3 regions of the Plantactinospora sp. B5E13 genome follow, and region 2 is predicted to be linked to each of the others. Evidence: predicted binding sites of a transcription regulator. Region 2 holds the regulator's gene; each other region holds the start of a gene.
The links. The regulator HrcA, encoded in region 2, represses chaperone genes, less so after heat shock. The targets are predictions, from matches to a motif close to GGTTNGCACNCTCNNNNNGAGNGTGCNAACC.

Region 1 (2,197 bases), on a different contig from region 2:
CTTGCCGGCGGTCTGTCCGGCATCGCGGACGTGCCGGGGCCACGGTCACGGTCGTACGATGATCGAGAATCGCGCGGTGTCCGGTAGGGCGATCGCGCGCCGGGCCTGTTCAGGCTGCAGAGCCAGGTAGAGGGCACCCTCCTCGGGAACCAGGACGTCGAGCACCAGGGCACGGCCGGCGACCAGCAGTGGTTTCGCCGCAGCCCGTCCGGGCTCCGGCACGGCCGCCAGCAGGTCCACCCGAACTCCTGGTCGGGTCACGGCCAGTGCCGCCGGCTCGGCGAGTCGGATGGGCACGCCGACCGCCCCGGCCGGCACCGGCAGGGCCGGCTCTCGTTCGTCCGGCGTCGTGTCGCGCCGAGGTTGCCCGTCTCCTGTTCCGTCGGCCCCGCCGCCGGGCGGACGTGCCGAGCCGGAGCGACCAGCCGACGGCCCGCCGGCCGACGTGGCGCCAGTCGACGGGCCGCCAGCCAACGGGCCGGCCGGGCCGGGTGAGCCAGGCACTCCGCTCGGCTCCCGGGCGACACAGTCCGGCGCGCCCAGCTGGACCACGCCGAACGCGACGAACAGCAGGACGGCGGCGAGTGCCCACCGGAGGGTGGAACCGCCGGTCAGCCGGGGCGGCCAGCGGCTCGGGCGCAGGCTGGCGTCGCCTTCGGTGTCCGTACGGTCGAGCGCCACGACGTGCCTCCCTCGGTTGGCGACGCCGACATCGATTGGCGTCGTCCGATGGTCTGCACGTTAGGTGGGAACGGCTTCAGTCGGAGGCCGGAGAACGGCGACCTGTGGACAACCCGAGGGTCTGTGGATAACCCGGACGGTAGTACGGGCAGGTCAGGCCGCGCTGCTGCTCGCGGAGGTCGTCGTCGACTTGCTCCCGGAACCGGTCGAGCTGGCTGCGGTGCCGCCGGAGCCGCCGCTGCTGCCGTTGGTCGAGCCGGACGTACCGCTGGCGGCGCTCGCACCACCGTCGCCGGAGCCGGCCGAACCCGACGCGCTCTTGGTGCTCTCCGACTTGGCCGTGGTGGCGCCGTTCGAGCCGTTGGTCCGGGAATCGGTCCGGTAGAAGCCGGAGCCCTTGAAGACGATCCCGACGGAGTTGAACATCTTGCGCAGCCGACCCTGGCACGCCGGGCACTCGGTCAGCGGCTCGTCGGTGAAGGACTGCACCGCTTCGAGCTGGTGGCCGCACTCGGTGCAAGCGTACTGGTAGGTGGGCACTGTCCCCTCCGGATCTTGCAAGCCTGTTGGCACTCGACGTATCCGAGTGCCAATGGTGCGGCATCCTACCCACTTTCGTCCAGCCGAAGTGGCGGGGGCGACGGTCAACCGGACGACAGGGGCCGAACCCCACCGGTCGGGGTGATCGCGGCCCGTACCGGACGATCGTGACGGTCAGCCGGCACGGTCTCGAGTAACTCGCCGTCGTGGAGCAGGGCCACCGTCAGGACCGCCGCGTCGACCCGGGCCAGTGCCCGGTCGTACGACCCGCCGCCCCGGCCCAGCCGTAACCCGGCCCGGTCGACGGCCAGCGCCGGCACCACCACCAGGTCCGCGCCGGCGACGGCGGTGGTGCCGAGGCGCCCCGTACGTGGCTCACGTAACCCCCGTCCGGCGGCGACCAGGGAGCCCGGCCCGTCGTACGGGGCCCAGTCCAGGTCCAGGTCGGGACGGAGCACCGGCAGCAGGAGCTGCCCCGTCGACCCGAGTGCGGCGGCCAGCACCTCCGGCAGTTCCGGCCCGCCGGGCTCGCTGCCGACCGGTACGTACCCGGTGACCCGCCCGGGGCGTACCCGGCGGACCAGGGCGACCAGCGCGGCCTGGAGCCGTTCGGCGGCGGCCCGCCGGTCGGCCGGCGACAGTTCCCGGCGCCGGGCGAGCAGCCGGGCTCGCACCTCGACCTTCGCCCGCTCGACCTCATCCGAAAAATCCGGCACGTAACACTCCTGCGGCGACACCGGTTAATCACTGCGGTGGGGTCAGCATCGCAGCATCGGATACGGAGCTTCCGGGGGGACGAGTGACGCTGCGCGGACGGTTGACCACCGCGTTCCTCGCGATCGTGCTCGGACCGGTGCTGCTCGGTGCGCTGTTCGTGGCCGGCACCGTCGCCTCGGTGAGCCGGCACCAGGTCGAGGAGCGACTCAACCTGGCCGCGACGACGGTCCGCACCTCGATCAACGCGCTCTGCCAGCAA
Region 2 (2,197 bases):
CCGCCAGGGGGCGGGTAGCCACCGGGCGGCGGGTAGGCGCCGCCACCCGAGGTGGGCGGCGGGTAGCCGCCACCCGAGGTGGGCGGCGGGTAGCCGCCACCCGAGGTGGGCGGCGGGTAGCCGCCACCCGAGGTGGGCGGGGGATAGGCGCCGCCACCCGAGGTCGGCGGGGGGTAGCCGCCACCGGAGGTGGGCGGGGGAGTGCCCGGCGCGTCGTACGGATTGTGCGAGCCGTACTCTCCGGGAGGGCGAGGTGGTTCAGTCATGGGGGTCACGGTAGGTGCACCGTCCAAACGGCGCCAGACGCCCCCTGGCGATTGAAACTGGACAATAGTCGACCGTACCGGCTGGCCCGGCCAGGGTAGGGTGTGCCAACAAGCAGGTGGTCCGGGATCGGCAGGCGCGGGAGGCCCGGATCGCGGCGCCCATCCAGACGATCATCGCGTCTCCTGCGCCGTGGTCGTAGACTGGCACTCGATACGGTCGAGTGCCAAGGTGTATCCGTGGCCCGACCGTGTGGTCGCCCCGGTCGTGTCGGCAGCCGGGGCCGGGACGTCGCAGGGAGGTGAGGATGGGTCTCGACGACCGCAAGCTCGACGTGCTGCGCGCGATCGTGGAGGACTACGTCGCCACCCAGGAGCCGGTCGGCAGCAAGGCCCTGGTCGAACGCCACCAGCTCGGGGTGTCTCCAGCCACCGTCCGTAACGACATGGCCGTGCTGGAGGAGGAGGGCTACATCCGGCAGCCGCACACCAGCGCCGGCCGGGTGCCCACCGACCGGGGATACCGGCTCTTCGTCGACCGGCTCTCCCGGGTGAAGCCGCTCACCCCGGCCGAGCGTCGGGCGATCGAGCGTTTCCTGGTCGGCGCGGTCGACCTCGACGACGTGGTGCACCGCACCGTACGGCTGCTCGCCCAGTTGACCCGGCAGGTCGCGGTCGTGCAGTACCCGAGCCTCGCCCGGTCCTCGGTACGCCACCTCGAACTCGTACCCATCTCCACCACCCGCCTGATGCTCGTCATGATCGCCGACACCGGTCGGGTGGAGCAGCGCCTCGTCGAGTTGCCCGCGCCGGCCAGCGCGGACGACGTGATCGACCTGCGGCGCCTGGTCAACGAGCGGCTCGGTGGCAAGCGGCTCGTCGACACCCCGCCCCTGGTCCAGGCACTGGTCGAGGAGGCGCCCCCGGCGCTGCGGTCGGCGATGGCCACCCTCGCCAGCGTCCTGCTCGAGACCCTTGTCGAACGGCACGAGGAACGGATCGCCCTGGCCGGCACCGCCAACCTCGCCCGGGGCGGCCTGCTGGACTTCCAGGGCTCGCTGCGTCCGATCCTGGAGGCGCTGGAGGAGGAGGTCATCCTGCTCAAGCTGATTGGCGAGGTCGAACCGAACACCCTCCAGGTACGCATCGGCGACGAGAACGAGATCGACAACCTGCGGGCCACCTCGGTGGTCAGCACCGGCTACGGGCCAGGGGCCACCATCGTCGGTGGGCTCGGCGTGTTGGGACCGACCAGGATGGACTACCCGGGCACCATCGCCACGGTGCGGGCCGTGGCACGCTACGTCGGCGACGTGCTGGCGCAGAACTGACCCACCCACACCTTGCGCAGAACTGACCACCAAGGCTCAGCTGACGACCGGCGGACGGTAACGCGAGACAGACATGAGGACACGGAACGCAGTGGCCAGGGACTACTACGGGATTCTCGGCGTCAGCCGGGACGCCTCCGACGACGAGATCAAGCGTGCCTACCGCAAGCTGGCGCGGCAGTACCACCCGGATGTGAATCCGGACCCGGAGGCACACGAGAAGTTCAAGGAGATCAACGCCGCGTACGAGGTCCTCTCCGACGACCAGAAGCGGCAGATCGTCGACCTCGGCGGGGACCCGCTCGCGCCGGGCGGCGGCGGAGCCCCCGGACCGGGCGGTGCCGGTGGTCCCTTCGTCGGCTTCCAGGACATCATGGACGCGTTCTTCGGGGCCGCCGGTGGTTCCCGGGGGCCGCGACCGCGTACCCGGCCCGGCGCCGACGCCATCCTCCGGCTGGAACTCGACCTGCACGAGACCGCGTTCGGGGTGGAGGCGCCGATCACCGTCGACACCGCGGTGCTCTGCACGACCTGTTCCGGCGCCGGCACCGCACCCGGCACCCACCTCTCCACCTGTGAGGCGTGCGGTGGGCGCGGCGAGGT
Region 3 (2,197 bases), on a different contig from region 2:
CCGGTCTGGACGACCTTCTCCAGCAGCGGCAGCAGCTCTTCGATCGAGGAGATCTTCTGGGTGGTGATCAGGATGTACGGCTCGTCGAGGACCGCCTCCTGCGCCTCCGTGTCGGTGACGAAGTTCGGCGAGATGAAGCCCTTGTCGAACTGCAGGCCTTCGGTGACCTCCAGCTCGGTGGCGAGGGTGGAGCCCTCCTCGACGGTGATCACACCGTCCCGGCCGACCTTCTCCATCGCCTCGGCGATCAGGTTGCCGATGGTGGCGTCCTGGGCGGAGATGGTGGCGACGTTCGCCACCGACTCCCGGCCGCCGACCTCGACCGCCTTCTCCAGCAGCGCCTCGGAGACCTTCGCGGCGGCCGCGTCGATGCCCCGCTTGAGCGAGGCCGGGCCGGCACCGGCCGCGACGTTGCGCAGGCCCTCCCGGACCAGCGCCTGGGCGAGCACGGTCGCGGTGGTGGTCCCGTCGCCGGCGACGTCGTTGGTCTTCGTCGCCACCTCCTTGACCAGCTGCGCGCCGAGGTTCTCGTACGGGTTGCTGAGTTCGATCTCCTTGGCGATGGTCACGCCGTCGTTGGTGATCGTCGGAGCACCGAACTTCTTGTCCAGGACGACGTTGCGCCCGCGCGGGCCGAGAGTGACCTTGACCGTGTCCGCGAGCGTGTTGACACCGTGCTCGAGCAGGTGCCGGGCGTCGTCCGAGAAGCTCAGGATCTTCGCCATCTGTTAACAAAGTCCCTTCACGCAGCGCTGCCCCGGCCCGGCGGGGCCGGTCCGGGGCAGCGTCACTGGATCGGTCAGATCACTTCTCGATGACGGCGAGGACGTCGCGGGCGGAGAGCACCAGGTACTCCTCGCCGGCGTACTTGACCTCGGTGCCGCCGTACTTCGAGTAGATGACCGTGTCGCCGACCTTGACGTCAACCGGGATCCGGTTGCCCTTGTCGTCGACGCGGCCCGGGCCGACAGCGAGGACGGTGCCCTCCTGCGGCTTCTCCTTGGCGGTGTCGGGGATCACGATGCCCGACGCCGTGGTCGTCTCAGCCTCGTTCGCCTGGACCAGGATCCGGTCCTCGAGCGGCTTGATCGCAACCTTGGTCGCGGTAGTCACGGGCATACCCTCCTGGGGTACTTGGTTTCTGTGCCGGTCGGCACGCCGACCGGCGTTGATCTGCCACATGCCACCGGGCGGGTCCGTCGTCGCGGGTGCCGGTCCGCCTGGCGTTCAGCCTCCGGACCGGAGCCCGGAAACTGGCACCCTCGGCTTGAGAGTGCTAACCGGAGGTTATGCCGGCAACTAGCACTCCGTCAAGGAGAGTGCCAACCCGACACACTCCGGTGGGGCACCCGCCAGGGCCGGACCGCCACAATGAGCCGGTGGATCTCGACCTGCTGGCTGCCCTGCGTACCCCGGACGGGGAGACCGCGCTGGCCACGGCGGCGAAACTGACCGACGGTGATCCGCTGCTCGCGGCGGCCACGCTGCGGGCCGCCGGCGTCCCCGCCGGCCTGGCCGCCGCCGCGCTCACCCAGGCCGAGCTGCGCCGCCGGGCGGTCGGCAAGTTCGGACCGGACGCCGCCGGGATGTACTTCACCCGGGCCGGGCTGGAACAGGCCACCCGGGGCCCGGTCGCGGCACGCCGCGCCGCCCGGTTACGCGCCGCCGGGGTCCGCACCATGGTCGACGTCGGTTGCGGTCTCGGCGCGGACGCCATCGCCGCCGCCCGGACCGGCATCCGGGTGTACGGCGTGGAGGCCGACCCGTTGACCGCGGCGATGGCCGCCGCGAACGCCGAGGCGACCGGGGTGGCCGACCGGTTCACGGTCACCACCGGCGACGCCACCCGGTTCGACGTCACCCAGTTCGACGTCACCCGGTTCGGCGCCACCCGGTTCGGCGCCACCCGGTTCGGCGGCGACCCGGTCGACGCGGTCTTCTGCGACCCGGCCCGACGCCGGGCCGGCACCGGTCGCCGGGTCTTCGACCCGGCCGCCTACTCGCCGCCCTGGGACTTCCTGCTCGGGCTCGCCGAACGGGTGCCCCGGACGGTCTTCAAGGTCGCCCCGGGCATCGACCACGCGGTGCTGCCGGCCGGGGCGGAGGCCGAGTGGGTCAGCGTCGACGGCGACCTGGTCGAGGCGGCCGTCTGGTGCGGCCCGCTCGCCGACGTACCCCGCCGGGCGACGGTGCTGGC

Region 1: the regulator HrcA is predicted to act here: its motif matches at 1,246-1,276, upstream of ABGB05_RS03930 (FmdB family zinc ribbon protein).
Region 3: the regulator HrcA is predicted to act here: its motif matches at 1,252-1,282, upstream of groES (co-chaperone GroES).

The regions. Positions count from the first base shown of each region.
Region 1 covers NZ_JBDPLT010000003.1:59,403-61,599, reverse strand. The annotation lists gene ABGB05_RS03935 (flagellar biosynthesis protein FlgA) at 46-681, opposite strand; gene ABGB05_RS03930 (FmdB family zinc ribbon protein) at 835-1,221, opposite strand; gene ABGB05_RS03925 (5-formyltetrahydrofolate cyclo-ligase) at 1,326-1,937, opposite strand; gene ABGB05_RS03920 (diguanylate cyclase) at 2,021-2,197, shown strand, end outside.
Region 2 covers NZ_JBDPLT010000014.1:152,902-155,098, reverse strand. The annotation lists gene ABGB05_RS15695 (DUF4870 domain-containing protein) at 1-266, opposite strand, end outside; gene hrcA (heat-inducible transcriptional repressor HrcA) at 572-1,594, shown strand; gene dnaJ (molecular chaperone DnaJ) at 1,686-2,197, shown strand, end outside.
Region 3 covers NZ_JBDPLT010000010.1:152,380-154,576, reverse strand. The annotation lists gene groL (chaperonin GroEL) at 1-725, opposite strand, end outside; gene groES (co-chaperone GroES) at 805-1,119, opposite strand; gene ABGB05_RS12310 (class I SAM-dependent methyltransferase) at 1,380-2,197, shown strand, end outside.